3 regions of the Streptomyces sp. NPDC102402 genome follow, and region 2 is predicted to be linked to each of the others. Evidence: riboswitches for the same ligand, from Rfam matches in the RefSeq annotation. Region 2 holds a riboswitch; each other region holds the start of a gene.

Region 1 (10,522 bases), on a different contig from region 2:
GCGCAACGCCCTGAAGGACGAGAACCGCGAACTGAAGGCGCGCCTCCGAGAGCTCGAGTCGTCCGCAGACGAGGCTCGTGGCCACCCGGCCCACGAGCAGACCGGCCGGAAGACGGAAGGCGGGCGGGGATGACGGCCTCGGGTTCTCCGGGCTCGTCCTTGGGCCAGGGCGAAGGTGCCACGTACGTGTTCGCCATCTGCCGCAGCACACGGGCCACGAGCGCTCTCGACTTCACCGGCATGCCCGGCATGCCGGGCGGCGGTGAGGTCCGGCTGCTGCCCTGCGACCTGCTCACCGCCGTGGTCCAGAGCGTTCCTGCCGCGGACTTCACCGACGACGTCTGGCAGCTGCGACTATCCGACCGGCAGGACCTCGAGCGCTACGCGCGGGCCCACCACGCCGTGGTGTCCGCCGCTGCAGCCGCAGGCGCTGTCGTCCCGCTGCCCCTCGCCACGCTCTACCACGACGACGACCGGGCCCGGAGCTGCCTGGCCGAGGAGGCAGGCCGCTTCCACGCGGCGCTGAAGCGCGTCTCACACCACGCTGAATGGGGCGTGAAGGTCTACGGCCTGCCCGCCTCCGCGTCCGAAACCCCCGTGCGGCTCGCCGCCCCGAGCCGTGCTGCTCCGGCTCCCGGCGCCGGCGCCGCCTATCTCCAACGCAAGCGGGGTGCCCAGGAGCAACGTGAACGGCACCATGAACAGACACTGCACATCGCGGAGTCGGTGGACGGCGAGTTCCGCAGAGTCGCAGCGGCGGGCCGCCGCCTCCGCACCCACGACGCGGCGTTGTCGGGCGACCCCCGCCTGCACGTCCTCAACGCCACCTACCTCGTCGCCGACGAGCGGGCGGACGAGATCGCGTTGCTCGTGAAGACGCTCGAGGAGAGCACGGGTGCACAGATCGAGCTTTCGGGGCCCTGGGTGCCTTACTCCTTCGTCGGCGAGGTGTGACGGTGACGCACGATGTGGTGCCGTGGGACAACCCGGAACCCTTGCTGGGACCGATCGGGGTGCCACTCGTCGACCTGCTGGACCGCGTGCTGGCGACCGGTGTGGTGGTCAGTGGCGACCTGGTCATCGCCATCGCCGATGTCCCCCTCATCAGGCTGTCGCTGCACGCACTGCTCTCGTCGGTCAACGAGCGTGTTCCCGCACCGTGGAGTGACGGAGGCCCGTTGTGACGGAGTCGCGCGTCGACCTGGACTCGCAGCAGATGGGACGCGATCTGGTGGCCCTCGTCCTGACGGTGGTGGAACTGCTGCGGCAGCTCATGGAGAAGCAGGCCATCCGCAGGGTCGATCAGGGGGACCTGACCGACGAGCAGGTGGAGGAGATCGGTACCACGCTCATGCTGCTCGAACAGCGGATGGGGGAGCTCTGCGAGCAGCACGGGGTCCGTCCGGAAGACCTCAACCTCGACCTCGGGCCGCTCGGGACGTTGCTGCCCCGGGACTGAACACCGCACCTCGCTTCCCACGCACGGCGCTGCCGAACGGCCGCCACGGGTGGGAAGGGCGTCCTTGAGAGCGCTCGGGGAGGGCACTCCCGGCACCTCCGCGCGCCTTCGGGGGATGCGTGCCGGTGCGGAGGGATTAGGAGATGCCTCCAGGGGCACCAGAGCGTCGGAGGTTGATGACAATGGTTCCCGTTCTTCTCGTTCTTCTGCTCGCCCTGATTCTCTTCGGTGCCGGATTCGCGCTGAAGGCTCTGTGGTGGATCGCCGTGATCGTGCTGATCGTATGGGTTCTCGGATTCGTGATCCGCCCGGCTGCCGGCGGTGGAAAGCGGGGCCGCTGGTATCGCTGGTAGGTCATCCGCCACAATTCCCTGACGGGTGGCCACGGCATATGCCGTGGCCACCCGTTTTCGTATGCAGACTCCGTTCGCGGCGTCCCCATTTCAAAGGAATCCGGTCCACGATGTGTGGAGTCCGGGAAGAGGGGCACGCGCTGTCCTGAGAGCGCGCCACCGAATTCGATGGCGCTGAACCGGAGATCCAGGTGTGTTTTCCTGCGATCCACGAATTTCTCAAAAGGGAGCTTTTTATGAGTGACGGAATCTGGGGATATCAGCCGACGGCCGGCCACACCGCGGGCAGCGACCTGGTCGGATACAAGGTCGAGGCCACCGACGGCAGCATCGGCAAGGTCGACAAGCACTCCGACGACGTCAACTCCTCCTACCTGGTGGTCGACACCGGTGTCTGGATCTTCGGCAAGCACGTGCTGCTGCCGGCCGGCACGGTGAAGACGGTCGACCAGAAGGAGCGGAAGATCCATGTCGACCTCACCAAGGAGCAGATCAAGGGCTCCCCTGAATTCGACAAGGACAAGCACGTCGGAGACGCCTCATACCACCAGCAGGTCGGCGGCTACTACCAGGGTCACCAGCGCCACTGACACCCCGCACCGCCGTATGGGCCGGGCCCCGGAGACGTTCCGGGGCCCGGCTCATCCGTGCCGGGGGCGCTCCGGCGCCGCGGCGGCCGTTCGCGGGCCGGACAGGGCGGGCTGGGATTCGTCCGCGAGGGGGCCCGCATGGAGAGCCCGGGCTGCTGTGCGAGCACCAGCGGCGCGCCCTTCGAAAGGGCAGCGCAGGACATCGGGCACGCCCTCTGTGGAAGCAGCGGAATTCCGCATCGGTACGTGTGCGGGGATGCGTGCCGGGGACTGTCGACGTGAATTGCCCATCGGGGGAAATTGGCTGTTGCGATGGGCGGGGAAGCCATCGAGCGATAACGGATGTCCTCTCGTCTTCGGAGGGCAGTCGATTTACCGTGGCCCGTCTCGTCGTAGATCCCGGTTCGCCGGTTCCGTCCGCCGTATGAATCGCTGCGTTTCCCCGTGGCTGAGCCGGGTACCAGCGTTATGAGCAACCCACTGCGGAACCGCAGTGAAATCGAGAGGGAGGTCAATCACATGCTGAAGGCGATCGCGGACGTTCTTCGATCCATCGGCGGGGCCATCGCCACCGTCGTGACCCTGCCTTTCCGCGCTGTCGCACGGCTCTTCGGTGGAGCCTCCGACACCGCTCACGGCCACCACTGACCACGCCCTTTCCGGAAGCCCAGCCCCGGCCGGCATGAATCCGGCCGGGGCCCCGGCGCGTTCACTTCCGCGCTCTACTGCCAGGTCGCCGTGTCGGGGTCGATGCCGTGAGCGCGTGCGCTGGCATCGACGATCCGGCGGAACCACGAGGCGAGGCCGGCACGGATGCCGTTGTAGTGGGCGGCGAATCCCGCATCGGCTTCGTACATGCGGCCGAGGCAGACCTGCATCTGCCTGGTCAGGGGAAAGTACGAAGAGAAGACGTCGCGATGCCGCTCGACGAGTTGATTCGCCTCCCGGCCACCGGGTTCGACACCGGCGTCCATGGCATCCGCGAGAGCACGGTCGATGCCGGCCACGGCGTCGGCGACGGCAGCCCATTCGTCCGGACCGCGCGTGGCCGAGAGCTCGGCGTACTGCCGCCATTGCGTCGTGTCTCCGTAGCGCGAACGGGCTCGGGCGGGTGAGTCCGGGTCCCACCCGGGGCCGAAGACCTCGGTCTGCTGCTCGACGGTCAGCAGCAGCCCGCGCTCGTGGGCTTCGGCCATCCGGTCCAGCCCGGCGGCGAGCTGCTGGAGGCGCTCGATCCGCTCGGTGACCTGGGCACGCTGCGCGCGCAACGCACCTGGCACGTCTGTGGCCGAGTCGTCCAGAACGGCTCGGATCCTGTCCAGGCCGAGGCCGGTCTCACGGTAGGCGACGACGCGGTGCAGGCGTTCCAGGTCACCCGTGGTGTACAGCCGGTAGCCGGCGGCGGTGCGCGACGACGGCCGCACCAGCCCGATGTCGTCCCAGTGGTGCAGTGCGCGGACCGTCACGCCCAGGCGCGTGGAGACCTGGCCGACTGTCAGGCCGCCGTTGTCAGTGGCATCAAGCATGCTCCTCGCTCTCTCCTGGGTCGACGTCGGGCGCGGTGATCCCGATGGCTTCGAGGTTCCGTGCCTCCTGACTGGCCGGATCGTAGGGCTTGGCCGCCGTGAAGACGATCCGCGCGTTCTCCGGGGTGATCACCTCGACATCGCGGGTGTTCCAGGGGGTGTCCCGTGGGCCGTCGACCGAGTCCGGGCGCACCTCGCGACAGGCCTTGACCAGGGAATCGACCTGGCTGAGCATGCACGAGAAGCTGACGCTCATCGCTGGTGGCCGCTCCGGGACGCTCGGCGCCGAGACGAGGAGCACGTCCTGGAAGGCCCACCGTCGCAGATGCACCAGCGTGCCGGGGATGCCGAACAGCTCGAAGAACCCGAGTCCACGCGTCCAGAAGTCCACGGACGCGGCCAGGTCGTCCGTGGGGACCGACACGAACGCGGGCATTCCGTAGATGCCGTGGAACAGCTCCGGAGGAACCGCGTCCGGGCCGGGAGGAGGTACGGGACTCATCTCGAACGCGTTGTAGTAGTCGCTCATGCGCTCCACACTCCAGCCTCACGCGACGTGAGGGTCAAGCCGACGGCGCACAGCCTCCGTCATGCCTGATGGGTGAGGACCGCGGGACGGGGACCCGGGGCCGGGGTCCGGTCTCCGGGGCCCCGGGGGAGCCGGACGGGCGTTCCGCGCGCTCCGGGGAGCCGGTCCTCGCCGCGAGGCAAGGTCACCGACAGGCCGCCGACCGCTCGACCGCCTTGGTGTAGTCGGTGATCAGGCTCTTCATGGCTGCCTCGTCGTCGACGCCGGAGTCGAGGACCTGGACCACCGCGTAGAGGTCCTGTTCCGGCTGGTCCGACGACGTGCAGGAAGAGGCGGTCTTGCCGACGGCGGCCTTCCCGGTGTGGACGAATCGGCCGTCGTCCGACAGCGTTCCGTCGTCCGTGTCCGCGTATCCTTCTGAGACCGTCGCCGTGGTCTGCCCCTCACTCCACCATGCCTGGGTGAGACTCAGGGCAGCCTTGCCGTCCACGGACACGCTGCAGCGGGTCGTTCCGCCGTTCGGCTTCGAGGCGGCCGTGGAGATGGAGTCGCCTCCGGGCAGCGCGGCCTTCACCAGTGCGGGGTCCACGGGGATCCCGCACAGCGACGTGGGCACGGTGTACGCCTTCTCGGGCGGGTCGTCGCCTGAGCACGCCGACAGGGTGGAGGCGAGGGCGACGGAGGCCGACAGGGAGACGACCGCGCCGATGAACCGGTGGCGCCGGAGAGTTCCACGGACAGACAACGCGAGAAGCCTTTCGGGGTTGGGGCGGGGAGGACGCGGCGGACGCCGCACCCGGACATGCGATCAGATGTCCGTCTTCAGGTGCGGGGACATGAAGTCGGTGTTCGTGCCCGCGGCCCGGAATCCCTCCTGGGCGGCCGCGCGGGCCTTCTCGTCGATGCTGTCGTCCATCAGGTCGTCACGGTGGTGCGCCTTCGCCGCGTTCTCCACGGCCGCCTCGGTGTACCCCGCGTTCTGGTCGAGGCCGCTCTCCCACTTCTCGCCCATGACGCCGCCCGCGTCGTCCTTGGCGTGCCCCTCGGCGTCCTTGAAGAGGGCCTCCAGGACCATGCTGCTCGCCGTGTCCGCCACGCCGCCGGCCACCGCGCCCCCGATGGGGCTGGCGATGAACGACGTGCCGACGCCGATACCCGTGCCGATGCCTCCGGAGATGGCGTTCTTCCACTGGCCCACGGACTGGTCGAACTTCTTGTCGGACTCCTCTGCGGGCCCGGCGACCGCCTCCTGGCGGCCGATGGCCAGCGTGCCGGACACCTCGCCCGATCCGTGCGCGACCTGCTCGACGGCGAACTGCGTGTCGTTCGAGTACCGGGCGTCGGCCGGCAGGTCCGGGTTCATGTGGTAGTCCATGAGGTTCGCCATGTACGACTTGTTGGCCACCTCCACGGCCGCGTACCCCTCGGGATTCTGTCCGACGGTCACCAGCAGGGCGTTCACGTCACGGTGGTTGAGCGTGGCGGAGCTGCCTGCGACGGGGAACAGCCTGTTCGTGTCCTCGTCCTGGTCGTCGGTCATCGCCCGGTTGATGTCCGGCAGGTACTCCGAGGTGATCTGCCCGATGCTGTCGGACATGTAACCGTGCTTCGTGAGCCGTTCGTTGTCGTCCGAGACGGAGGACACGATGGACTCGAAGAGCTTGGTCTGCCCGTCGTTGTGGGCCGGGGTGTCCGCGGTCGGCAACTCGCCCGCCGGGTGCCCGGTCGTGGCGGCCTCCAGGGCGAGGGCGAGGTTGTTGCGGCCGGTGTTGTCGTCGTCGCCCTTGAGGTTGCTCTCCTGCGGCCACTCCCGCTCCTCGAACAGGTACTCGAAGGTGGAGAGCGGGACCTTCCCCTTCTTGCCGTTGTCGTCCGTGTCGCGCTCGAAGGGGGACTCCTCCTTGGAGACGTACCCCTCGTTGAAGAAGTCGGTCGCCGCGTCCGGACTGTTGGACAGGCCCTTGAGGTAACCGGTCAGCGGGTCGTCGCCGCTGTCGTCACCGATCCGGTTGAGCCACGGGTCCATGCCCATGTGCTGCCACGCCATGTTGGCGTGCTCGCCGTTGCCGGTGAGTTTGCGTTCCGTCTCCATGAGCTTGGTGCCGTAGCTCTTGAGGAACTGGTCGTCGTAGTCGCCGGTCCGCATCAGGTTGCTCATGACCTGGAAGCCCATGGGGCCGCTGCCGTCCCGGCCGATGGGCTGGTCGCCGAGCCTGACCATGTTGCCCTTCCAGCTCGTCATGTCGGCCGAGTCGCTCTGCGTGGCGGTGGCGAGCGTCAGACCCAGATTGCGCTGGAGGTCGTCGAGCTTGTCGAGCCGTTCGCGGCCCACGTTCGGGTTCACGGCCGGGTCGTTGACGCCCTGCCAGAACGCGAGGGTCTTCTCGGGGCCGAGCTGCGTGGCGAACCGCTCGGCGAACAGCGGGTCGTCCTTGTACTTCTCCAGACCGCCGTTGATCTTGTCGAAATCGGCGGGTGTGAGGTCCTCGGGACTCTTCGCCGCGATCTTGGCGAGGTCCTCCGCGGCCTGGACCGCCTCCGCCGCGGAGTCGCGGTCCTTGTAGTCGGCGTCCGAGAAACCCATCTTGGCCTGGTCGGCTATCGCGGTCAGGACCTTGCTCGCCGAATCGTCGCTCTCCGAGGCCTTCTGGAGGATCGCCTGCACCTCGTCGCGCAGCGCGGTGACGTCACTCTCGCTGTGCTCGGGAACGGACGTGCCCTTCGCCGCCCGGTCCGGGTGGATGTTCATGGTGACGGTGAAACCGCCGCCGCCCGTGCTGGTGACGGTCAGATTCTTCTTCTGCCCCCGGGTGATGGCGGCCTCGAGATCCTTCTTGTACTGCCGGAGCTCGTCCCGGGTGTCACCGAGGATCTTGTGAATCGTGTTGGCCTGTGTGTGGGCGTCGCCGAACTCGCCGGCGGTCTTGCCGACGAACTCCTTGGTGACCTGGGCGTTCATGCCGGCCCAGTTCCCGGTGTTGGCGGCCTTGTGCAGTCCGTCCTCGGCCTGTTTCCTCAGCTCCACGAGGTGGCGTACGAGCAGGCCCCAGTCGGAGACGGCCTCGTCGAGCGTCGTGAAGTTGGCGAAGCGCAGCGCGTCGAGATCCATGAGGTGTCGTTTCTCCTGTACGTCTGTGTTCGCGCCGCTACTTCTTGGGCTCGTACGCCGGGTTCTTCCTGCCCGGCTCGCCGGCCCGCTCGTCGAATCCGGCGTCCAGGGTCTCGATGCTGCTCACCTGCCGCTGGATGTAGTGCTCGTCACCGGCGTGCACCTTCTTGGTGACCTGCATGTGGTTGGAGATGTGGGCGCACGCGTCCATGAGCGACTTCAGTTGCTCCTCCCACCGGTTCGACACGTGCTTGAGCCCGCCGCCCAGCGCGAAGCCCTGGCCGCTCAGGTCGCCGGCGGCCTTGTCACTGCTGGGAACGGCCACACGGGCCTTGTTCCAGAGGTTGTCGTAGAGGCTGTGCGCCTGGCTGCCGATCTTCGCCAGGTCGCCCTGGTCCACCTTGAGGTCGCCCGTCTGCCCCGGCAGAGCCATGGAGCCCCCGCCGCCGGGGTCGAGTTGGTTCAACTGCATTCCGGTCGACTGCCGGCCGGCGGCCTCCGCCTTCAGCTGCTCCCACTCGTCCCATGCCATGGGTGACCCTTCCCCGCGTACCGGTCCCGCCGCTTCGCACCCGGCGGGTGCCTCGGTTTCAGGCCAAGCTAGCAACTCGCCCAGACGTTCACATGGGGTGAGTCCGGATCCTCGAGCAGCGGTTGTGTGCATCCCGTGGAGGCTGCCGGGAGTGACGCGGACCGAATGCCTGTTTCATCCGGACGAGGCCGGTCTGTCTGCCTGCGACCCGCGCGACGAGCGTGACCCGATCGACATCCGATCCGCGCGGAACCATCCCGGCGCGCCGTTCCGGCTCCCGTGCCGATCGGCCCCTCCGGCCGGGCCCGGACGGCCGCCCGGCTATCCTGGCCGCCGAACCGGACACGGGGTGCCCCGCAGGGGGCTGAGAACACACCCGTCGAACCTGAACCAGTTAGCACTGGCGGAGGGATGTCTCATGCCGTTGCCGTACGCCCAGGAAGACCGTGCGATCGGGAAGCGGGCGGCCCCGGACCCGGGTTCCGCCTTCGAAGGCCGCATGCCCGCGGCCCCCGGCGACCTCCGGGTCGAGACGCACGGGACAGCCCCCGTCCCCGAGGACCGGCGCTACGGCGGCCCCGGCCGGCTGTTCACCGTCTGGTTCGCCCCCAACCTGACCATGACCGGTGTCTTCACCGGCACCGTGGGCATCGCCCTCGGCCTGGACTTCGCCACGGCGCTCGTCGCCGTCGTGCTCGGCACGCTCGTGGGGGCGGTGCCCACCGCGTACCTCGGCACCTGGGGAAGCCGGACCGGAGTCGGCCAGATGTCCCTCGCGCGGCTGGCGTTCGGCCGGGGCGTCGTGCTGCCCGGCGCGCTGCAGTGGCTGTCCTCGATCGCCTGGGACGCGCTGATCGGCCTGTTCGGCGGGGACGCGCTGGCCCAGCTGTTCGGCTGGCCCTTCTGGCTGGGCGTACTGGTCATGATGGCCGCCCAGGGTGCGCTCGGCGTACTGGGGTACGAGGCGATCCACCGGTTGCAGACCGTGATGACGTTCGCCCTCGCCGCCGCCTTCGCCGTGCTCTCCGTGAAGCTGCTGGACGGCGTCCACCCCGCCGCCTCCGGCACCGTGCACGGAGGCGACCGGGCGGGCGCGTTCGTCCTGACGTGCACGATCGCCCTGAGCCTGGCGCTGTCGTGGGCCCCCTACGCGAGTGACTTCAGCCGGTATCTCCCGCCCACCACCTCGCGGACGCGCATGTTCTGGTGCACGCTGCTGGGCATCAGCGTCTCCTTCGTGGCGGTCCAGACGCTCGGCCTGTGGGGCGCGTCCGTCTTCACCGACCAGACCGCACGCGGGATCGACACCCTGCTGGGCGGGGGAGCGCTCGGGGCCTTCGGTCTGCTCGCCGTGGCGCTCGCCGCGCTGTGCAGCAACGCCATGAACGACTACAGCGGGTCGCTGGCGCTGCAGGCGATGGGGGTGCGCGTGCCGCGCCCCGTCGCCGCCGCGCTCGCCGCCGTGCTCGGATTCCCGCTCGTGCTGTGGATGCACGCCGCCGACACGACGGCGCGCTTCCAGAACGTCCTGCTCCTGGTCGGTTACTGGATCCCCGGCTTCGTCGCGATCGTGGCCGTCGACTGGGTGGTGCGCGCCAGGGCCCGCGGCGGCGCACCGGTCGACCTCGCGGCCGAGAGCGCCGTCGGCCGGCCGTGGTGGCCGGCGCTCACCGCCTTCGGGGCGGCCTTCGCCGCGGCGGTGCCGTTCATGAGCACCGGCCTGTACGTCGGGCCGGCGGCGAAGGCCCTTCATGGGGCGGACCTCGCCTACGGCGTGGCGTTCATCGTGGCCCTGGTGCTCTACGCCCCGCTGCGGCTGCGCCTGCGCTCCTGACGGACGGGTCACCGGATCGCGCGGCGCGGACCGGCCGTACGGCGATGAGCGGGTGGTCGGGCCCGACCGGGCCGAGGCCTTCGGCGCCGCCCCCGGGAGATCCCGGACCGTCGAGGAACCCGGCGTCCGCCCTGTGGTGGTCCGTCCGGTCTCCGGGGACGCCGTCCTCGTGGAAGACCGCCTCGGCGGGGCAGACCGGTCCGCGGCGTGATCACTCGGCGCTCTCGTGCCCGGCGGAGGGGGCGGTCCCGGCGGAGCCGTCGTCCTCGTCCTGCCGCATCAGCTCGGCGAGCTTGAACGCCTCCTCGATGAGCGTCTCGACGATCTTCGACTCGGGTACGGTCCGGACGATCTCGCCCTTGACGAAGATCTGCCCCTTGCCGTTGCCGGACGCGACACCGAGATCAGCTTCCCTGGCTTCCCCGGGGCCGTTCACCACACACCCCATGACGGCCACGCGCAGCGGGATGTCCATGCCCTCCAGCCCGGCCGTGACCTCGTCGGCCAGCTTGTAGACGTCGACCTGGGCGCGCCCGCAGGACGGGCAGGACACGATCTCCAGGCCGCGCTGCTTGAGGTTCAGGGCCTCC
Region 2 (10,522 bases):
CCGCAGGCTCCGGTCCAGCTGACCCAGCGGTTCGTCCAGCATCAGCAACTTCGGACGCGGGGCCAGGGCCCGTGCGAGGGCCACCCGCTGCTGCTCGCCGCCGGACAGCGCGGCGACGGCCCGCCGTCCGGCTCCGGGCAGGCCGACCAGGTCCAGCAGCTCATCGGCCCGGCGGTCGCGCTCGGCCCGGGTGACGCCGTGCATCCGCAGGCCGAAGCCGACGTTGGCGCCGACGTCACGGTGCGGGAACAGCTGGTGGTCCTGGAACATCAGCCCGAGACCGCGCCGGTGCACGGGCAGCGGCGCCTGGTCCTCACCGTCCAGCAGCACCCGCCCGCCGTCCAGGGGCTGCAGCCCGGCCACCGCCCGCAGCAGCGTCGACTTGCCGCTGCCACTCGGCCCCAGCACACAGACGATCTCGTGGTCCGCGACCACCAGGTCCACCGCGTCCAGGGCGGTGCGCTTCCCGAAGCGGACCGTGGCGGACTCCACTGCCAGCATCTCTAGAACTCCCCGGATCGGTCGGTGCGGATACGTTCGAGCAGGAGCAGCGACACCGCGCAGACGAGCATCAGAATCGTGCTCAGGGCCATCGCCTGGCCGTAGTTGAGCTCTCCGGAACGCCCCAGCAGCCTGGCCACCGCGACCGGCAGGGTGGGGTTGTCGGGACGCGCGATGAACACGGTCGCTCCGAACTCACCGAGCGACACGGCGAAGGCGAAGCCCGCGGCGACCATGACGGCCCGCCGGACCAGCGGCAGGTCCACCTCGCGCCAGGCCCGCAGCGGCGAGGCGCCGAGCACCGCCGCGGCCTCCCTCAGCCGGTCGTCCACGGCACGCAGCACCGGCAGCATCGTCCGTACGACGAAGGGCACGCCCACCAGAGCCTGGGCGAGCGGGACGAGGATCCAGGACGTCCGCAGGTCGAGCGGCGGCTCGTCGAGCGTGATGAGGAAGCCGAAGCCGACGGTGACGGCTGAGACACCGAGCGGCAGCATCAGAAGCGCGTCGAAGCCCCGGACCAGCCGGCCCGCCCGACGGGTCAGGGCGGCGGCGGCGAGGCCACCGATCACGAGGGCGATGAGGGTCGCGGCCAGCGCGTACCGCAGGGAGTTCCCGATCGCGTCGAGCGGCGGCACCAGGAAGGTGGAGCCGTTGGCGTCGGCGGACTGCAGGGCGCGGTAGAAGGCGAACCCGTAGCCGCCGGAGGTGTCGAAGGAACGCTCCACCAGCACGCCGAGCGGCAGCAGGACGAGCAGGAGCACGGTCAGCAGGACGCCGCCGAGCAGCGCACGCTGTCCGGCCCCGCGCGGCGGCCGGGAGGTCTGCGCCGGATCGACCAGCCGCAGTGCGGTCTCCCTGCGCCGTACGGTCCACGCGTGCACGGCGAGGATCCCGCCGACCGCCGCGAACTGCACCAGGGTCAGCACGGCGGCCGTCGGCAGGTCCAGCAGCTGCGCGGTCTGCCGGTAGATCTCCACCTCAAGCGTGGAATAGGCCGGGCCGCCGAGGATCTGGACGACTCCGAAGGAGGTGAAGGTGAAGAGGAAGACCATCAGGGCGGCGGCTGCCACCGCCGGGCCCAGCGCGGGCAGGGTCACCCGCCGCCATGCCGCGAACCGTCCCGCCCCGAGGACCCGTGCGGCCTCCTCCTGGCGGGGGTCGAGCTGCGCCCACAGGCCGCCCACGGTCCGTACGACGACGGCGTAGTTGAAGAAGACATGGGCGAGCAGGATCGCCCACACGGTGGTGTCGAGCCTGACCCCCCACAAGTCGTCGAGGAAACCGCCGCGCCCCAGCAGGGCGAGGAACGCCGTGCCCACCACGACGGTGGGCAGCACGAACGGCACGGTCACCACGGCCCGCAGCAGCTGCTTGCCGGGGAAGTCGAAGCGGGCGAAGACGTAGGCGCCGGGCAGCGCGATCAGCAGGGTGAGCACGGTGGAGGCGAGAGCCTGCCAGGTCGTGAACCAGAGGACGTCCAGGATGTCGGGCCGGCTCAGCACCGTACCGATCCGGCCGAACTGCCAGTCACCCTCCGCCTTCAGGCCCCTCCCGACGATCGCGGCGACGGGATAGGCGAAGAGCAGCCCGAAGAACGCGACGGGCACGGCCATCAGGCCGAGCCGCACCGCGTTCCCCCTCCACGCGGTACGCGCGCGGGCTACTTCACGACGAGCGAGGACCATGACTGGACCCACTGCTCACGGTTCTTGGCGATCTTCTCCGGGGCCACCGTCGTCGGCTCGTCCACGGTCGCGCCGAACTTCGTGAAGAGCTCCGGCAGCTTCGCGTCCTTCACCACCGGGTTCACGAACATGTTCAGCGGCATGTCCTCCTGGAACCGCTTGCTGATCAGGAAGTCCAGCAGCGCCTTGCCGCCCGCCTCGTTCTTCGCGCCGTCCAGCAGGCCGGCGAACTCGGTCTGGCGGAAGCAGGTGCCGGTGGCGACTCCTGTCGGGGCCTCGGTGGGCTTCGGATCGGCGTACAGCACCTCGACGGGCGGGCTGGAGGCGTACGAGACGACGAGCGGACGGTCGGCCTTGGTCTTCCTGCCGCCGGCCGAGCCGGAGAACTCCTCGTTGTAGGCCTGCTCCCAGCCGTCGACGGTCTTGACGCCGTTGTCCTTCAGCTTCTTCCAGTAGTCCTGGTAGCCGGTCTCGCCGTAGGTGGCGACGGTGCCGAGCAGGAAGCCGAGGCCGGGCGAGGAGGTCGCGGCGTTCTCGGTGACGAGGAGGTTCCTGTACGCGGGCTTCAGCAGGTCGTCGAAGGACTTCGGCGGGGCGAGCTTCCTGTCGGCGAAGTACTTCTTGTCGTAGTTGACACAGATGTCGCCGGTGTCGACGGGCGTGACCCGGTGCCGGTCCGCGTCGAGCTGGGCGTCGGCCGCGACACGGCCGAGGCCCTTCGCCTCGTACGGCGTGAACAGGCCGGCGTCCAGGGCGCGGGAGAGCAGGGTGTTGTCGACGCCGAAGAACACGTCGCCACGGGGGGATCCCTTGGTCAGGATCTCCTGGTTGAGCGCGGCTCCGGCGTCCCCGCTCTTGAGCACCTTGACCTTGTAGCCGGTCTCCTTCGTGAACTCCTTCAGCACGGCGTCCGAGGCGTTGAACGAGTCGTGGCTGACCAGCGTGACGGTCTTGGAGCCGGCCCCCGTGTCGCCGGAGGCCTTGTCGTCGGAGCCGCCGCAGCCCGCGAGCACGGTGACGCCGAGCGCGGCGGCGAGCGCCGTCGCGGCGTACTTCGTGGTGGTGTTCATCTGATTCCTCCTGGAGGTGACCAGGAAGAGACGCGGCCCTGCCCGCTCGGCGAGCGGGCAGGGCGCAACAGCTTGAGTAAGGTCCGAACTTCCTACCCGGAATGACCCGGGCGAGGTTCAGAGGGTCTGCGGCCGACCTGTCCTCGGTGCCGCACTCTCAGCGCTGTGGCGCTCCCCTGTCGGAATATGCAGTTGATTTCCTGGCCAGGCTACACCGGCCGGATCATGCCCGACCGGCCGGATAGCGCCGGTCCCGGAACCCCCTCAGCGCTCGGAGGCCGCCAGCTGCCCGCAGGCGCCGTCGATCTCCTGGCCACGGGTGTCCCGGACGGTGACCGGCACGCCGTGGGCTGCGATCGCCTCGACGAACGCCTTCTCGTCCTCGGGCCGCGAGGCGGTCCACTTGGAGCCCGGGGTCGGGTTCAGCGGGATGAGGTTGACGTGTACCCGCTTGCCCTTGAGCAGCCGGCCGAGCCTGTCGCCCCGCCACGCCTGGTCGTTGATGTCCCGGATCAGCGCGTACTCGATGGAGATGCGGCGGCCCGACTTCTCCGCATACTCCCAGGCGGCGTCCAGGACCTCACGGACCTTCCAGCGGGTGTTCACGGGGACGAGGGTGTCGCGCAGCTCGTCGTCCGGAGCGTGCAGCGAGACGGCGAGGCGGCACTTGAAGCCCTCGTCGGCGAAGCGCAGCATCGCCGGCACCAGGCCCACCGTGGACACGGTGATCCCACGCTGGGAGAGCCCCAGGCCGTCAGGCTCCGGGTCCGTCAGCCGACGGATCGCCCCGACGACGCGCTTGTAGTTGGCCAGCGGCTCGCCCATGCCCATGAAGACGATGTTGGAGAGCCGCGCCGGCCCGCCCGGGACCTCGCCGTCGCGCAGGGCCCGCATGCCGTCCACGATCTGGTGCACGATCTCGGCGGTCGACAGGTTCCGGTCGAGACCCGCCTGCCCGGTCGCGCAGAAGGGGCAGTTCATCCCGCAGCCCGCCTGCGAGGAGATGCACATGGTGACCCGGTCCGGATACCGCATGAGCACGGACTCGACGAGCGTGCCGTCGTGCAGCTTCCAGAGCGTCTTGCGGGTGGTGTCGTCGTCACAGCTGATGTGGCGCATGACCGACATCAGATCCGGGAACATCGCCTCGGCGAGCTTGTCGCGCGACGCGGCCGGGATGTTGGTCCACTCCGCCGGGTCGTGCGCGTACCGCGTGAAGTAGTGCTGCGACAGCTGCTTGGCGCGGAAGGGCTTCTCGCCGGTCGCGGCGACTGCTTCCTTGCGCTCGTCGGGGGTGAGGTCGGCGAGGTGCCGCGGCGGCCGCTTGGCTCCACGGGGCGCGACGAAAGTGAGTTCTCCGGGCTTAGGCATGGTTCCTCCAGTGTTACAGACACGCAGAGGTAGTAGGGACCGCGAGCGGCTCAGGAGAGGCGAGGGGCCCCGGACCCGGCTGCCGCCGGTCGCCCGACGGTGGCGTCGTGGCCCCTTCCGGGGCCCTTCGCCAGGCCCGGGGACGGCCCGGGCAGCGCGCGGACCGTGACCGATCGCACGCGCCGGCGTGGGAGCGCGCCGGCCGTGGGAACGCACGAAGGGCCCGCCGTGGACGGCGGGCCCTTCGTGACAGCGCGGTACGGAGCCGAGGGCCGGGTCAGCCCGATCCGACGAACAGCACCAGCAGCAGCCACACGACCGGCGCGCTCGGCAGGAGCGAGTCGAGCCGGTCCATGATGCCGCCGTGACCGGGCAGCAGCGTGCCCATGTCCTTGATGCCCAGATCCCTTTTGATCATGGACTCGCCCAGGTCGCCCAGCGTGGCGCTGACGGCGACCGCGAGGCCCATCAGCAGGCCCTGCCACCAGCTCCCGCCGTCGATCAGGAACTCCATGCACAGGGCGCCGGCCACCATGGCGAAGGCGACGGCACCGAACAGACCCTCACGGGTCTTCCCGGGGCTGATGCGCGGCGCCAGCTTGTGCGTCCCGAAGCGCCAGCCGACGGCGTACGCGCCGGTGTCGCTGACCACGGTCAGCAGGAGGAACGTCAGCACGCGCCACGCACCGTCGTCCGCGGTGAGCATCATGGAGACGAACGTCGCCAGGAACGGTACGTAGAACACGGCGAAGACACCCGCCGTGACGTCCTTCAGGTACCCCTCGGGCCGCTCCGTCATCCGCCACACGAGCACCGCGAGGGCCGTGAGCGCCATGGCTACCCAGGCGCCCTCCGCCTGCCGCACATAACCGGCGACCACCATCGCGGCGCCGCCGACGGCGAGCGGCACGAGGGGGGCGTTGATGCCCTTGCGCTCCTTGAGGCGGGAGGTGAGTTCCCAGAGACCGACCACCACCGCCAGCACGACCACGCCGACGAAGACGGCCTTCACGACGAAGAGAGAGCCGGCGACGAGAGCACCGAGACCGAGACCGACCCCTATGGCGGCACGCAGGTCACGCCCCGCGCGCTTCTTGTGCGGCGGGGACGGCGGCGGGGTGGACATGGGCTCCTGCGGCTTCTCGTCACGGAACGGGGGGCCGCTGACGCGCGCGGCGTCCCCGTTCCGGTCGTCGCGGTCGTCAGCGTCTCTACCTGCGTCGGGAACGTCCGGCACGATGGGCATGGGCCGAGTCTGCTGGGCGCCGTGCACATCGTATGCAGGACCCGCCGGAGCGGCCCCCATCTCGGGCGTGCTCCAGTAACCGGCTCCCTGCGGGGCGCCCCAGGAAGAGTCGTTCATCAGACTTCGAGCAGCTCGGCTTCCTTGTGCTTGAGCAGCTCGTCCACCTGCGCCACGTACTTCGCGGTGGTGTCGTCGAGCTCCTTCTCCGCGCGACGGACCTCGTCCTCGCCGGACTCCTTGTCCTTGACGAGCTTGTCGAGCGACTCCTTGGCCTTGCGGCGGATGGAGCGGATCGAGATCTTGGAGTCCTCGGCCTTGGTCTTGGCGACCTTGATGTACTCCTTGCGGCGGTCCTGCGTGAGCTCGGGGAACGTCACACGGATGATGTTGCCGTCGTTGCTCGGGTTGACGCCGAGGTCGGAGTCACGGATCGCCTGCTCGATGTTGCGCAGCGCCGTCTTGTCGAACGGGGTCACCACGGCCATGCGCGGCTCGGGGACCGAGAACGAGGCCAGCTGGTTGATCGGGGTCAGCGCGCCGTAGTAGTCGGCGACGATCTTGTTGAACATCGCCGGGTGCGCACGGCCGGTGCGGATCGCGGCGAAGTCCTCTTTCGCGACCACGACGGCCTTCTCCATCTTCTCCTCGGCCTCGAGGAGGATTTCTTCGATCACCACGTGCTCCTGCGTGTCTTGAGCGGACCCGTCATCGTCGGGCCCTGCGGATCCTGCGTCGCGTCCTCACCTGCACGGTGTCCGACCGGCAGGCCGTTGTCCATCTTGTGGGCCGTCAGGCCCGGGTGCTCCGGTCGCTCACCAGCGTGCCGATCTTCTCACCCTTGACCGCGCGGGCGATATTGCCCTCCTGCGTCAGTTCGAAGACGAGGATCGGGAGCTGGTTGTCACGGCAGAGGGTGATCGCGGTGGCGTCGGCGACCTTCAGGTCGCGGGCGATCACCTCGCCGTACTCCAGGGCGTCGAACTTCACCGCGCCGGGGTTGGTCCTCGGGTCGGCGTCGTAGACACCGTCCACGCCGTTCTTCCCCATCAGCAGCGCCTCGGCGTCGATCTCCAGGGCGCGCTGGGCGGCGGTCGTGTCGGTGGAGAAGTACGGCATTCCCATGCCCGCACCGAAGATCACGACGCGTCCCTTCTCCAGGTGCCGTACGGCACGGAGCGGGATGTACGGCTCCGCGACCTGGCCCATGGTGATGGCGGTCTGGACGCGTGAGTCGATGCCTTCCTTCTCCAGGAAGTCCTGCAGCGCCAGGCAGTTCATGACCGTGCCGAGCATGCCCATGTAGTCGGACCGCGCCCGGTCCATGCCGCGCTGCTGGAGCTCGGCGCCACGGAAGAAGTTTCCGCCGCCGATGACGACCGCGATCTCCGCTCCGTCGCGTACGACCGCGGCGATCTCGCGGGCGATGGCGTGCACGACGTCGGGGTCGACACCGAGACCTCCGCCACCGGCGAAGGCCTCGCCGGACAGCTTCAGCATGAAGCGCCCGGAAATCGTGCCGTCGTCGCGCTTGTGGTCACCCTGTGTGGCGTCCGCGCCCTTGTTCATGGAGATTCTCCTCGTGCACATACGAAGAAGGCCATTGCCGGTGGGTCTGTCGTCCCTCAGCGGCAATGGCCTCCTCGTCAGATCTGCGGTCGTCCGGCTGAGTGCAACCGACGACTGCACCAGACCCTATCGGGGTCCACCGTTGTTCGCGGACGGACTCAGATGCCGACCTTGATGCGCGTGAAGCGCTTCAGGGTGACACCGGCCTCGTCCAGGACCTTCTGGACGGACTTCTTGTTGTCCAGGGCGTACGGCTGGCCGAGGAGGGTGGCCTCCTTGAAGAAGCCGTTGACGCGACCCTCGACGATCTTCGGGAGCGCGGCCTCGGGCTTGCCCTCGGCGCGCGTGGTCTCCTCGGCGACGCGACGCTCGGCCTCGACGACCTCGGCCGGGACGTCCTCGCGGGAGAGGTACTTCGGCGCGAAGGCGGCGATGTGCTGGGCGAGGCCCTTCGCCAGGCCGGCGTCGGCCTTGTCCAGCTCGACCAGAACACCGATCTGCGGCGGCAGGTCGGGCATGGTGCGGTGCATGTACACGGAGACGTAGGCGCCGGTGAACTGCGCGAAGCGGTCCAGGACGATCTTCTCGCCGAGGGTGGCGTTGGCCTCGTCCACGAACGCCTGCACGGTCTTGCCGGGCTCGATCTCGGAGGCGAGGAGCGCCTCGATGTCGGCCGGGGAGGTCGCGGCGACGTGAGCGGCGAGCGTGTTGGCGACGGCCTGGAACTTGTCACCCTTGGCGACGAAGTCGGTCTCGCACTTCAGCTCGACCAGGACGCCCGACGTCTTGTCCTCGGAGATGAGGGAGACGACGGCACCGTTCTCGGCAGAACGGCCCTCGCGCTTGGCGACGCCCTTCTGGCCCTTGATACGGAGGGCCTCGACCGCGCCGTCGACGTTGCCGTCGGCCTCGTCGAGCGCCTTCTTGCAGTCCATCATGCCGGCGCCGGTGAGCTCGCGGAGCTTCTTGACGTCAGCGGCGGTGTAGTTCGCCATGAGTCTGTTTCTCTCTCGAAGTCTGAAAGATCTACGGGTGAACGGCGGGGGCGGTGCATCGCACCGGCCCCCGCCGTCATTCAGCCGTGACTGACGGGTGTCAGGCCTGCTCGGCGTCCGCGGCGGGAGCCTCGGCGGCGGCCGGAGCCTCGGCAGCGGCCTCGTCCTGCTCCGCGGCGACGGCGGCCGGCTTGGCGTCCTCGTCGGCGTCCTTCTCCGTCTCGGCGGAGGACTGGACGTCGGCGTCGTCCTTCTTGTCGCCCGCGAGCAGGTCACGCTCCCACTCGGCGAGGGGCTCGCCGGCGGCCTTCTCGCCCGGCTTCGAGTCACCGGTCGCGGCACCGGAACGGGCGATGAGGCCCTCGGCGACGGCGTCGGCGATCACGCGGGTGAGCAGGGTGACGGAGCGGATCGCGTCGTCGTTGCCCGGGATCTTGTAGTCGACCTCGTCGGGGTCGCAGTTGGTGTCGAGGATCGCGACGACCGGGATGTGGAGCTTGCGCGCCTCACCGACGGCGATGTGCTCCTTCTTGGTGTCGACGATCCAGACTGCGCTCGGCACCTTCTGCATCTCGCGGATACCACCGAGGGTCTTCTCCAGCTTGGCCTTCTCGCGGGAGAGGACCAGGAGCTCCTTCTTGGTGAGGCCGGAGGCGGCCACGTCCTCGAAGTCGATGAGCTCGAGCTCCTTCAGACGCTGAAGGCGCTTGTAGACGGTGGAGAAGTTGGTGAGCATGCCACCGAGCCAACGCTGGTTGACGTACGGCATGCCGACGCGCGTCGCCTGCTCGGCGATGGCCTCCTGGGCCTGCTTCTTCGTACCCACGAACATGATGGAGCCGCCGTGGGCGACGGTCTCCTTGACGAACTCGTAGGCGCGGTCGATGTACGACAGCGACTGGAGCAGGTCGATGATGTAGATGCCGTTGCGCTCGGTGAAGATGAAGCGCTTCATCTTCGGGTTCCAGCGACGGGTCTGGTGACCGAAGTGGACGCCGCTTTCCAGCAGCTCCCGCATCGTGACGACGGCCATGGCCGTACTCCTTGATTTTCTCGGTTGCCGCGACCGCAGGATTGCTGTCGCGCCTGACGCCCCGACGCGCCGTGCCACGAGGGACCGAGGAGCGCGGCCACCGTCCGCAGAGAGGGAGGTGGCGGGGCGTGCGAAGTCGACCCGGTGACCCGGATCGCCAGAAGAAGTGTACGGGACCCGCCGGGTGCCGGGTGACGGCGATGTCCACAACCGCTCGGCCGTCCACAGATCCGGACCATGATCCCCGCGGAACGGGCGTCCGGGAGATCGTTCCGCCATGTGCCGCACACCAGGAAAGACCGCCGGCCGGCCCCGTACCGCCCGCGCCACGGCGCCGTACGGGCCGGGCCCGCAGCGGTGCGCGCAGGCCCTTGCGCCGTGCGCGCCGGAGCCGCAGCCCTTCCGGCTTCCGGCCTCACGGGTGGCCCGGCCCCTGCCCCCTCCGCCGGTCCCGGCCGCGCTCCTCGTCGTGCTGCTGACCGCGGTGCTGGCGGCCCTGGCCGCACCGGCCACCGCCGGGGCCGCCGAAGGGGTGCCGCCGGGCGTCGACCGGTCCTGGCCGCTGGCGGGCCGCCCCCTGGTCGTACGCGGCTGGGAGCCGCCGGCCGGCCCGTACGGGCCCGGCCACCGCGGGGTCGACCTCGCCGCCCCGCCGGGCACGCCGGTGCGGGCGGCCGCCTCGGGCCTGGTCGCCTTCGCGGGCCCGGTGGCGGGGCGCGGGGTGGTCTCCGTCGATGTGGCGGGGAGCGGGGATCCGCTGCTCCGCTTCACGTACGAGCCGGTGCGGGCGCGGGTCACCGAGGGCGACCAGGTGACCGCGGGGGAGGTGGTGGGGGTGGTCGGTCCTGAGCCGTCCCACTGCGCCGGCGGATGCCTGCACTGGGGCCTGCGGCGCGGCGACGTCTATCTGGACCCGCTGACACTGCTGCCCCCGTCCCTGTTGCGGCGGGGGCCTTCCAGACTGCTGCCGGTGTTCGGCGTGCCGCTGCCGGAGGCGGGCGGGCGGGCGGGCCGCTCAGCCCCGGACGCCCCGCAGGACCATGGCCACGGCG
Region 3 (10,522 bases), on a different contig from region 2:
CGGGCCCGTGGGGGCGGCCCCCGCGGGAGGGCTGACAGCCCGTCACCATGCCTGGGGGTGACCTGTGACCACGGCATCGAGTACCGCTGTCCCGACGTTGATCGGTTCGGTTCAGCGGGCGCTGAGACTTATGGAGGCTGTGGGCACCCATCGGGACGGGGCGCCGGCGAAGCAGCTCGCCCGGGAGGCCGGACTTCCCCTCCCCACCGCCTATCACCTGCTGCGGACCCTGACCCATGAGGGCTATCTGCGCAGGGAGAACGGCGTCTTCCTGTTCGGGGCCGCGGCCGAACGTCTGGGCGGCGGCCCGGCTACCCCGCGTCCCGGGGTGATCGTCGATTCCCTCGCCCACTGGGCGGACGTCATCGGGGCTCCCGTGTACTGCGCCCTGTACAAGGATGGCGAGATCGAGATGGTCGCCGTCGCCGACACCCCTGCCGTTCCCGCTGTCCGCGAGTGGGCCTCGTTCCGCGAGACGGGTCATGCCCACGCCCTCGGACAGTGCCTCCTGGCCCAGCTCGACGAGCGGGAGCGTGAGGATCACCTGGACCGGCACCCCGTGCGTCCGCTGACGCGTTACTCCGTAAGGGACCGTCAGGCGCTCCTGCGCCGACTGCGGTCGATGAAACATACGGAACCTGTCGTCGAACGGCAGGAGTACGTCATGGGGACGGTCTGTGCGGCCATTCCGATCACTGTCGGTAGTGCCGTGGCGGCGATGGCTGTTTCTCTCCCACTGCACCAAGAAGAACGGTTGCTCCCCGCAGTCGAACAACTACGCTGTGAAGTGACCACTCTGTTGCGCTCGTTCGTGTTCTCTATCAGTATCTGAAAAATCACTCCTTGTGATCTGCTATCGCGTGCATCACGATGGCGTCAATAGGGCCATGGGGGATCATTCCTGGCCAGTTTCATCTACTGCGGGGTTGAACGATGCGCGAGTCGGTTCAAGCAGAGGTCATGATGAGCTTCCTCGTCTCCGAGGAGCTCTCCTTCCGTATTCCGGTGGAGCTCCGGTACGAGGTCAGTGATCCATATGCGATCCGGATGACCTTCCACCTGCCAGGTGACGCCCCCGTCACCTGGGCATTCGGCCGTGAGCTGCTGCTCGACGGTCTCAACAGCCCCAGTGGTGACGGCGATGTGCACATCGGCCCGACCGATCCCGAGGGGCTGTCGGATGTGCACATCCGCCTTCAGGTCGGCGCCGACCGTGCGCTCTTCAGGGCCGGCACGGCGCCTCTGGTGGCATTTCTCGACCGGACGGACAAGCTGGTGCCACTGGGGCAGGAGCACACGCTGGGTGACTTCGACGGCAATCTGGAAGAGGCACTGGGTCGCATCCTCGCCAAGGAGCAGAACGCCGGCTGAAGAGGAAGGTCCGGCCGTTCATCGGACACCGGGGGCCCGTGGTGACGCGTCCGGTGTCCCGGCTCACGTCTTGCGGCGTCGGCCCCTCCCGGTCCGTGCGGGTGCAGGAGCCGCGGCTTCCGCGCCGAGCCCCGTGCGGTCCGCGGAGACCACCAGGGCCGCGAGCACCGTCGTCACCGGCACCGAGGCGACCAGCCCGATCGATCCGACCAGCGTCCTGACGATCTCCTCCGCGACCAGTTCGCTGTTGGCCACCGTGCCCACGCTGCTCTGCGCGATCGAGAAGAGCAGCAGCAGAGGGAGCGCCGCGCCCGCATAGGCGAGCACGAGCGTGTTGACGACGGACGCGATGTGGTCGCGCCCGATCCGGATGCCCGCCCGGTAGAGCCCTCGCACGCCCATCGTCGGGTCGGCCTGGTGCAGTTCCCACACCGCCGACGTCTGGGTGACGGTCACGTCGTCGAGGACGCCGAGGGAGCCGATGATCACCCCGGCCAGCAGAAGGCCGCTCATGTCGATGTCCGGATACAGCCCGTGGATGAGGCCGGTGTTGTCGTCCGTGTTGCCGGACAGGCCGGCCCAGCCGATGAACAGGGAGCCCAGCAGCCCGATCAGCAGCAGCGAGATGAGGGTGCCGATCACGGCCACGGAGGTGCGGGCTGTCAGGCCGTGGCAGGTGTAGAGGGCGATCAGCATGATGGCACTGGCCCCGATCACCGCGACGACCAGCGGGTTCGATCCCTGCAGGATCGCCGGGAGGATGAACAGGGTCAGCACGCCGAAGGAGACGGCGAGCGCGATCAGTGCCATCAGTCCGCGAAGCCTGCCCACCACCACCACCGCGAGGGCGAAGATCCCCGCGAGCAGCGCCATCGGGACCGTGCGGTCCACATCGGTCACCGAGTACTGCAGGTCCCGGGGCGCGTCCGGCGCGTAGGCCACGACCACTCCCTGGCCCTCCCGCAGTTGGCGCGGCGCGTCGGGCTGGACGACCTCGACGAACGTACGGCCCTTGTCCTCACCGGTGGTCACTTCGATCGTTGCCTTCTTGCACTCCCCCGACTGCTCGTCGACGGCTTCCCGTCCCGAGGGAGTGGAGGTGTCGCCCGTCGGAGGTACCTGCGAGGCGTTGACATCCGCGCAGTCGACCGCGACGACCTTCGTCACCCGCCCGTCCTGGGTCTGCCGGTCGAAGCCGACACCCGTGCGTTCATGGGCGGGTGCCCCTCCCGGCCAGAACGCCACCAGGCCGACCAGTACCGCTGCGGCGAAGGGGATCACCACGGCGGCGATGACCTTGCGCAGGTGCTTGGACACGGGCGCGGCGGGACCGTGGCTGTGTGTGTGGCCGTGTGCATGACTCTGGGTGCTGCCTGCTGCGGGGCCGTGGGGTTCGGGGGCGCTTCCGGGGGACGTCACCCCGCGATCATCCCAAGAACGAGGGAGGCCCTCTGGCCAGCACGCCAGGCGGGAGGCTAGCGTGGAGACACATTTGCACACGCGGGAGCTCGGAGCACCGGGCTGAGAGGGCGCTGACCTCCGTACATCCGTACGGGACACGCTGCGCCGACCGCCGAACCTGTTACCGGGTAATGCCGGCGTAGGGAGTAGGTCTCATGACCACAGCGGACGCACGCACGCCTGCCTCGACACAGGATGCGCGGAATGCGCAGGATGTGAAGGACGACGAGGCCGGGAAGTCCATCGGCTGGCACAAGGGATACGTCCAGGGTTCACGCCCGGACCTCCGTGTGCCGGTCCGTCAGGTGCACCTCACCAACGGCAAGGACGTGACGCTGTACGACACGTCAGGGCCGTACACCGATCCGGCCACCGACACCGACGTACGGCGCGGCCTCGCCCCGCTCCGGGAGAACTGGATCATCTCCCGTGGGGACACCGAGGAGTACGCGGGCCGTCCCGCGCGCCCCGAGGACGACGGGCTCAAGCACACCTCCCCGCGCGGTGGTCTGCGCAATCTCGACGCGGTGTTCCCCGGCCGCCCCCGTCAGCCACGCCGCAGCCGCGACGGGCAGCCGGTCACGCAGCTCGCGTACGCCCGTCGGGGCGAGATCACCCCGGAGATGGAGTACGTCGCCATCCGGGAGAACGTCGAACCCGCGGTCGTGCGCGAGGAGATCGCCGCCGGCCGGGCGGTCCTGCCGGCCAACGTCAACCACCCGGAGATCGAGCCGATGATCATCGGCAAGCGATTCCTGGTGAAGGTCAACGCCAACATCGGCAACTCCGCCGTCACTTCCTCCATCGAGGAGGAGGTGGACAAGATGACCTGGGCGACCAAGTGGGGCGCCGACACGGTCATGGACCTCTCCACCGGACGCAACATCCACACCACCCGCGAGTGGGTCCTGCGCAACTCCCCCGTGCCCATCGGCACCGTGCCGCTCTACCAGGCCCTCGAGAAGGTCGACGGCCGGGCCGAGGAGCTGACGTGGGAGATCTACAAGGACACGGTCATCGAGCAGGCCGAACAGGGCGTCGACTACATGACCGTGCACGCCGGGGTCCGGCTGCCCTACGTCCCGCTGACGGCCCGCCGCAAGACCGGCATCGTCTCGCGCGGCGGGTCCATCATGGCCGCCTGGTGCCTCGCGCACCACAAGGAGTCGTTCCTGTACGAGCACTTCGAGGACCTCTGCGAGATCCTCGCCGCGTACGACGTGACGTACTCGCTCGGCGACGGTCTGCGCCCCGGCTCCATCGCCGACGCCAACGACGAGGCGCAGTTCGCCGAACTCCGCACGCTCGGCGAGCTCAACACCGTCGCCAAGCGGTTCGGCGTCCAGACGATGATCGAGGGCCCGGGGCATGTCCCGATGCACAAGATCAAGGAGAACATCGACCTCCAGCAGGAGATCTGCGAGGAGGCCCCGTTCTACACGCTGGGCCCGCTGACCACCGACGTCGCCCCCGCTTACGACCACATCACCTCCGGAATCGGTGCGGCGATGATCGCGTGGTGGGGGACGGCGATGCTCTGCTACGTCACGCCCAAGGAACACCTGGGGCTGCCGAACCGCGACGACGTGAAGACCGGCGTCATCACGTACAAGATCGCCGCGCATGCGGCGGACCTCGCCAAGGGGCACCCCGGGGCGCAGGAGTGGGACGACGCCCTGTCCGACGCCCGGTTCGAGTTCCGCTGGGAGGACCAGTTCAACCTGGCGCTCGACCCGGACACCGCACGGGAGTTCCATGACGAGACGCTGCCGGCCGAACCGGCCAAGACCGCGCACTTCTGCTCGATGTGCGGCCCCAAGTTCTGCTCGATGAAGATCTCCCACGACATCCGGCGGGAGCACGGGGACGGGCAGGACGAGATCGAGGCGGGGATGGCCGAGAAGTCCAAGGAGTTCGCTGCGGCGGGCAACAGGGTCTATCTGCCGATCGCCGACTGACGCCTTCTCCTGGGTGGGTGAGGGTGCCGCCCTGACCTGGGCGTCACCCTCACCAGGCCCTGATCGCTCCGGCCCGGCCGTCCCGCTCCGCCCGCCTCCGCCTGGTCACTCCGGCTGGTGCTCCGGGCCGCCGAAGTCCGGACTGGTGAAGTCGGGGCTGGTGAAGGTCGGCCGGGGGCCGGCCGACGGGCCGTCCTCCGGCCCGGAGAAGTCGGGTCTGCTGTAGCCGATCTTCGGGATCCGGTTGGCCGATCGGTGCGGCATCCGCGACGCGGGTCCCGCGGTCGGGTCGGCCAGCGCGTCCCGGAGGAAGGGCAGGATGCCACGTTCCAGGAGGGCGTGGCGCCAGGCCTCCCGGGCGCGCGCGACATCCTCCGGCAGTTCCTCCTCCTCGTCCACGGCGGGCAGCGCGGTGGCGCCGTTGCGCAGGGCCGTGACGAGGAGCCCCACCGCGGCGACCAGGATGGCCGCGGCGGCGACGGCCGCGAAGAACCAGCCGGCGGCGACCATGGTTCCGGCGAAGGCCGGGGCGGGGCTGAGTGCCTTCAGGGGGTACCCGATCAGCAGGAATATCAGGGCGGCCGCACCTGCGAGGACGGGCGCCAGCACGGCGATCACCGCCAGGGTTCCGGCCCCCGTGGGATCGGCCTCGTCCGTGGCCGTCCCGAGGACGGACGCGTGGGCATCCGGGGCCTCCGGCCCGCGCAGCTCGCTGCGGACCTTCACGTAGTGGTCGTACTCGGTGGCGGCCGCCGCGGTGATCAGCAGGGTGGCGTTGAGCGCCATCGTCCGCAGCTGTTCCGTGTTGAGACGGTCGCCGACCCCGTCCAGATCCGGCCGTTCGTGGGCGTGACGCAGCGCGTCGGCAAGGATCCGCTCGTATTCCGGGCGGTCCTCGGCCAGCAGGTGCGGAGCGCTTTTCATGTGCATCCCCCGATGCTCCGTAGTGCCTGACCGGCCGTGCGGGCCGTGCGGTCGGGCGAAACGGAGGAGAGCCTGCTACTGATACGCCGATGGTAGAGCGCCTACGGCGCGGGGTGACAGGGGGTTTCCGGAAATAGGCCCAGCCGTCGACGTGTCAGGTCGTGATGCGTCTTCCCCGGTACTCGTCAGTCATGCAGGGGAAGTTGGACGACCAGCAGCTTTCCGGCCATGGTCACTCCGCCGTCCATGGCGATGGCGAGCCCGTCCGCGTATACGTGCGGGCCGTCCACCACGGTCCGTTGCACGTCCTCGCCGTCCTCCGACCCGACCTCACCGAGCAGGTACGGAATGGGGCTGTGACCGTGGACGACGCGCTGCCCGCCGTACGTCGCCATCAGGTCGCGGACGGCCTGTGCGCCGCCCTCGTCGCGGAAGGCGAAGCGCTTGGTGAGCTTGCGGAAGAGGTCCCAGCACTCGTCGGCGTCGTTCCGCGTCAGAATGGCGTGCACCGTGTCGTTGACGTCCTCGATGGTGGATCCGTAGTCGAGGTAGGCCGTCGTGTCGGAGTGCATCAGCAGGTGCCCGTCCTCCTCGACGACCGCGTCGAGCCGGGCCATCCACTGGAGATGGACGTCCTGGAGCCGCTCCATGTCCGTCTTCTGGCCGCCGTTGAGCAGCCAGGCGGCCTGGAAGGTCGCCGTTCCCGCTCCGGAGTTCACCGGGGTGTCGCCGAACCGCTTCGCGCCGAGCAGGAGCAGTTCGTGGTTGCCCATGAGGGCCTTGCAGTACCCGCCGGCCGCCGCGGCCTCCGCGGAGAGCCGCATGACGAGGTCGATGACGCCGATGCCGTCCGGGCCGCGGTCGGTGAAGTCGCCGAGGAACCACAGCCTGGCGGTGCCGGCCGCCCACCGGCCGTCGGCGTCGACGAGACCCTGCTCGTGAAGTGCGGCCAGGAGCTCGTCCAGGTAGCCGTGGACGTCGCCGACGACGAACAGCGGCCCCCGTCCGGATCCGCCGGAGGACCGGGCCTCGGGCACCGCCTGCACCTGGACGGTGTCGCCCCGCTTGATCACCGGCAGGTCGCGCTCGGTGGGGGTGTACCCCTCCGGCAGCTCGTCGCCCACCGCTGCGTTGCCGGGATGCGGCGGAAGCGGCTCCCTCGGCACCTGGGCATACGGCGGTACGCGGAAGTCACGCAACGTCGCAGTCCGCACTACGGGTTCCTGACCGGCCCCCTGAGTCATCGACCCCTCCACCACCGTCGCGCCTCCGTACACCTGACGGGCCCTGCCTGGTAGAGGTGGTCCGCGGTGTCGTGCGCCCATCATAGGAATGCGGATCGTGCTGTGTGACGCACCAGGGGTGGTGAATCCGTGCGCGCACCTGGTTCATCGGCCGTTTGGTCCGGATTAATCCGATCAGTCCCCGGCGGGTGACCGGGGAGCGCTGACCGTGGTGCGCGGCGGACGCCGCTGGGAGGACGTCCGGACGATGAGTTCCGTCGGTATCACCTGCTCCACCGGTCCGTCGTGCTCGACCCCTTCGATGGCGTCGATGAGGAGCTGGACGACCGCCGTGCCGATTCTGCGGGGCTTGAGCGAGAGCGTCGTGATGGGGGGTTCGGTCGAGGCGTACACCGTGGATTCGCTGCAGCAGACCAGCAGGAGGTCCTCGGGCACCCTCAGGCCGTAGCGGCGGGCGGCGGCGAGCAGATCCGTGCCGTTGGGGTCGAAGAGCCCGTAGACGGCGTCGGGGCGGTCGGGCCTGGCGAGGAGGCGGTCTGCGGCGACGGCACCCGCGCAGGGGTCGTGGGCCGGATAGGACTCGTAGACCGGGTCCTGGCCGACCCGCTCGCACCAGTGGAGGTAGGCGGTGGTGGAGAGGCGGGTGTAGGTGTCGGTGGTGGTGCCGGTCAGCAGCCCGATGCGGCGGGCTCCCGCGGCCGCGAGGTGATCCAGCAGGTCGAGGACGGCCGCCCGGTGGTCGTTGTCGACCCAGGCGGTGACCGGAAGCGTGCCGGCCGGGCGCCCGTCCGAGACGACGGGAAGACCCTGGCGCACGAGTTCGGTGACCACGGGGTCCTGGTCGGAGGGGTCGATGACGACCGTTCCGTCGAGTGCGACGTTCGACCAGACGTCGTGGCGTGAGGTGGCCGGAAGGATCACGAGGGCGTAGCCACGGGCGAGCGCGGCCGACGTGGCGGCTCTCGCCATCTCGGCGAAGTACGCGAACTCGGTGAAGGTGAAAGGTTCATCCCCGTACGTGGTCACGGTCAGGCCGATGAGCCCCGACTTGCCGGTACGGAGGGTTCGGGCCGCCGCGGACGGGCGGTAGCCCAGCCGTTCGGCGACCTCGCGGACATGGCGGCGGGTGGCATCCGGAAGCCTGCCCTTGCCGTTGAGCGCGTCGGACACGGTCGTGATGGAGACCCCGGCCGCCGCGGCCACATCCCGGATCCCCGCCCGTCCCTGTCGGCCGCTGCGCCGGGGCGTCTCTGTCCGGCTCACCTGGTGCTTCCCTGCTGCTGTCATGGCGAGCCGATAGTAGGGCTCCGGTGCCGAGTTGGGCCGGTCGCATATGCCTACGTTGACAGGCACGTTTTTGCATGATCGAGAACGTGTAAATGCCTTGCAAATCAAGGGTGTTGAGGCCCTAAGGATCAATGTGTCATGCATCGACGCGCATGAACCTGCTAAGTGGCCCATGTCTCGAAGAGGTCTCAACTCACCTGTTCGAGGGATGCGCGCCACGGAGTGAGCGACCGGCGCGCGACGAGATGCGCAGTGCTCCCCCCTCCCGGAGCCTGCCGGGGGCATGCGGGACCGGCCTTTCCTGCCGGAGGGGGCGATTTCGGATCCTGGCCGTTCGCACGGACGCCCAATCCTCATAAGGTGAGCAGTATTGATGTGTACGGACGGTCGAGGAGGACCTGCGGTGAGCGAGACGAGCCCCAAGCTGCGCGCCGAGCTGGACGGCGTCCCTGCGTATGTGCCGGGCAAGCCGGCGGCGGCGGACGGACCGGTTGCCTTCAAGCTCTCCTCCAACGAGAACCCGTATCCCCCGCTGCCGGGCGTCATGGAGTCGGTGCTCGCGGCGGCCTCCGGCTTCAACAGGTACCCGGACATGGCCTGTACCGGTCTGATGAACGAGCTGGCCGACCGGTTCGGGGTGCCGGTCTCCCACCTGGCCACCGGCACGGGCTCGGTCGGTGTCGCCCAGCAGCTGCTCCAGGCGACCTCGGGCCCGGGTGACGAGGTGATCTACGCCTGGCGCTCGTTCGAGGCCTACCCGATCATCACGCAGATCAGCGGTGCGACGTCGGTGAAGGTGCCGCTGACCTCCGGGGAGGTGCACGACCTCGACGCCATGGCGGGGGCGGTCACGGACCGGACGCGGATGATCTTTGTCTGCAATCCGAACAACCCGACCGGCACCGTCGTGCGCCGGGCGGAGCTGGAGCGGTTCCTCGACCGTGTGCCGGACGACGTCCTGGTGGTGCTCGACGAGGCGTACAAGGAGTTCATCCGCGACGCCGAGGTGCCGGACGGTATCGAGATCTACCGGGACCGTCCCAACGTCGCGGTGCTGCGGACCTTCTCCAAGGCGTACGGCCTGGCGGGGCTGAGGGTCGGCTTCGCCGTGGCGCACGAGCCGGTGGCGGCTGCGCTGCGCAAGACCGCTGTCCCGTTCGGTGTCAGTCAGGTCGCCCAGGACGCCGCGGTCGCCTCGCTGCGTGCCGAGGACGAGCTGCTGGGGCGGGTGGGATCGCTGGTGGGTGAGCGTGCCCGGGTGTACGACGGGCTCGTGCGGCAGGGCTGGACCGTGCCGGAGTCGCAGGCGAACTTCGTCTGGCTGCGGCTCGGGGACCGCACGCTCGATTTCGCCGGGGTCTGCGAGCGGGCGGGTGTGGTCGTGAGGCCGTTCGCCGGCGAGGGCGTGCGCGTCACGATCGGGGAGACCGAGGCCAACGACGTGTTCCTGAAGGTGGCGGAGTCCTTCCGCCAGGAGCTGTAGCGGCTCGGACGCTCCCGACGGACCTCCGGTGGCCCCGGACCTCGATCACCGAGGTCCGGGGCCACCGTGTTTCGTGCCGGTGTGCCGCGCCGTCCGGGGACCGTCCGGCTTCGGTCTGCCCGGCCGGGGGACTGTCCGGTTTCGGTCTGCTCGGTCGGGGCGGCCGGAAAGCACCCCCCACCCGACCGGCACCAGAACATGTGCGCCATAATGCTTGTGAATGTGAACGCGTTCACAAGCGCGTCCCGTTTCCTCCCTGATCGGGTGGATTGACTGGGCGGGCTGCGGCTGTGATCACGGCGACGTAAGGAGAAGAGTCATGGACCTGGCTCTGGCACCAGAGACCCTGGCGCGATGGCAGTTCGGCATCACCACCGTCTACCACTTCCTGTTCGTCCCTCTGACGATCTCTCTCGCGGCGCTCACCGCCGGCCTGCAGACCGCCTGGGTGCGTACGGAGAACGAGAAGTACCTCAGGGCCACGAAGTTCTGGGGCAAGCTCTTCCTGATCAACATCGCCATGGGCGTGGTCACCGGCATCGTGCAGGAGTTCCAGTTCGGTATGAACTGGTCCGACTACTCGCGGTTCGTCGGTGACGTCTTCGGTGCTCCGCTGGCCTTCGAAGCGCTGATCGCCTTCTTCTTCGAGTCGACCTTCATCGGCCTGTGGATCTTCGGCTGGGACAAGCTGCCGAAGAAGATCCATCTCGCCTGCATCTGGATGGTGTCCATAGGCACGATCCTCTCGACGTTCTTCATCCTGGCCGCCAACTCGTGGATGCAGCACCCGGTCG

The links. A riboswitch is a leader RNA that binds a small molecule or an ion and turns the genes downstream of it on or off. The one in region 2 is predicted to bind thiamine pyrophosphate.
Region 1: linked by a shared signal. The riboswitch ahead of ACIRJR_RS11970 (purine-cytosine permease family protein) and the one ahead of ACIRJR_RS26560 (thiamine ABC transporter substrate binding subunit) in region 2 are both predicted to bind thiamine pyrophosphate.
Region 3: linked by a shared signal. The riboswitch ahead of thiC (phosphomethylpyrimidine synthase ThiC) and the one ahead of ACIRJR_RS26560 (thiamine ABC transporter substrate binding subunit) in region 2 are both predicted to bind thiamine pyrophosphate.

Annotation. Positions count from the first base shown of each region.
Region 1 covers NZ_JBIWKR010000003.1:543,756-554,277, forward strand. The annotation lists gene ACIRJR_RS11910 (gas vesicle protein) at 1-133, shown strand, start outside; gene ACIRJR_RS11915 (GvpL/GvpF family gas vesicle protein) at 130-954, shown strand; gene ACIRJR_RS11920 (gas vesicle protein) at 957-1,184, shown strand; gene ACIRJR_RS11925 (gas vesicle protein K) at 1,181-1,459, shown strand; gene ACIRJR_RS11930 (hydrophobic protein) at 1,642-1,812, shown strand; gene ACIRJR_RS11935 (PRC-barrel domain-containing protein) at 2,049-2,402, shown strand; gene ACIRJR_RS11940 (LPFR motif small protein) at 2,922-3,050, shown strand; gene ACIRJR_RS11945 (MerR family transcriptional regulator) at 3,125-3,928, opposite strand; gene ACIRJR_RS11950 (VOC family protein) at 3,921-4,457, opposite strand; gene ACIRJR_RS11955 (hypothetical protein) at 4,642-5,202, opposite strand; gene ACIRJR_RS11960 (hypothetical protein) at 5,266-7,566, opposite strand; gene ACIRJR_RS11965 (hypothetical protein) at 7,604-8,098, opposite strand; TPP riboswitch at 8,434-8,527, shown strand; gene ACIRJR_RS11970 (purine-cytosine permease family protein) at 8,517-9,932, shown strand; gene ispG (flavodoxin-dependent (E)-4-hydroxy-3-methylbut-2-enyl-diphosphate synthase) at 10,144-10,522, opposite strand, start outside.
Region 2 covers NZ_JBIWKR010000010.1:150,614-161,135, reverse strand. The annotation lists gene ACIRJR_RS26570 (ABC transporter ATP-binding protein) at 1-501, opposite strand, end outside; gene ACIRJR_RS26565 (ABC transporter permease) at 504-2,117, opposite strand; gene ACIRJR_RS26560 (thiamine ABC transporter substrate binding subunit) at 2,165-3,259, opposite strand; TPP riboswitch at 3,331-3,447, opposite strand; gene rlmN (23S rRNA (adenine(2503)-C(2))-methyltransferase RlmN) at 3,524-4,630, opposite strand; gene ACIRJR_RS26550 (phosphatidate cytidylyltransferase) at 4,908-5,993, opposite strand; gene frr (ribosome recycling factor) at 5,993-6,550, opposite strand; gene pyrH (UMP kinase) at 6,666-7,442, opposite strand; gene tsf (translation elongation factor Ts) at 7,601-8,437, opposite strand; gene rpsB (30S ribosomal protein S2) at 8,538-9,470, opposite strand; partial or broken gene ACIRJR_RS26525 (murein hydrolase activator EnvC family protein) at 9,748-10,326, shown strand; gene ACIRJR_RS26520 (TetR/AcrR family transcriptional regulator) at 10,486-10,522, opposite strand, start outside.
Region 3 covers NZ_JBIWKR010000001.1:551,660-562,181, reverse strand. The annotation lists gene ACIRJR_RS02280 (IclR family transcriptional regulator) at 65-832, shown strand; gene ACIRJR_RS02275 (SsgA family sporulation/cell division regulator) at 934-1,371, shown strand; gene ACIRJR_RS02270 (YibE/F family protein) at 1,435-2,790, opposite strand; TPP riboswitch at 2,862-2,995, shown strand; gene thiC (phosphomethylpyrimidine synthase ThiC) at 2,988-4,790, shown strand; gene ACIRJR_RS02260 (hypothetical protein) at 4,896-5,720, opposite strand; gene ACIRJR_RS02255 (metallophosphoesterase) at 5,900-6,973, opposite strand; gene ACIRJR_RS02250 (LacI family DNA-binding transcriptional regulator) at 7,133-8,245, opposite strand; gene hisC (histidinol-phosphate transaminase) at 8,649-9,728, shown strand; gene ACIRJR_RS02240 (cytochrome ubiquinol oxidase subunit I) at 10,048-10,522, shown strand, end outside.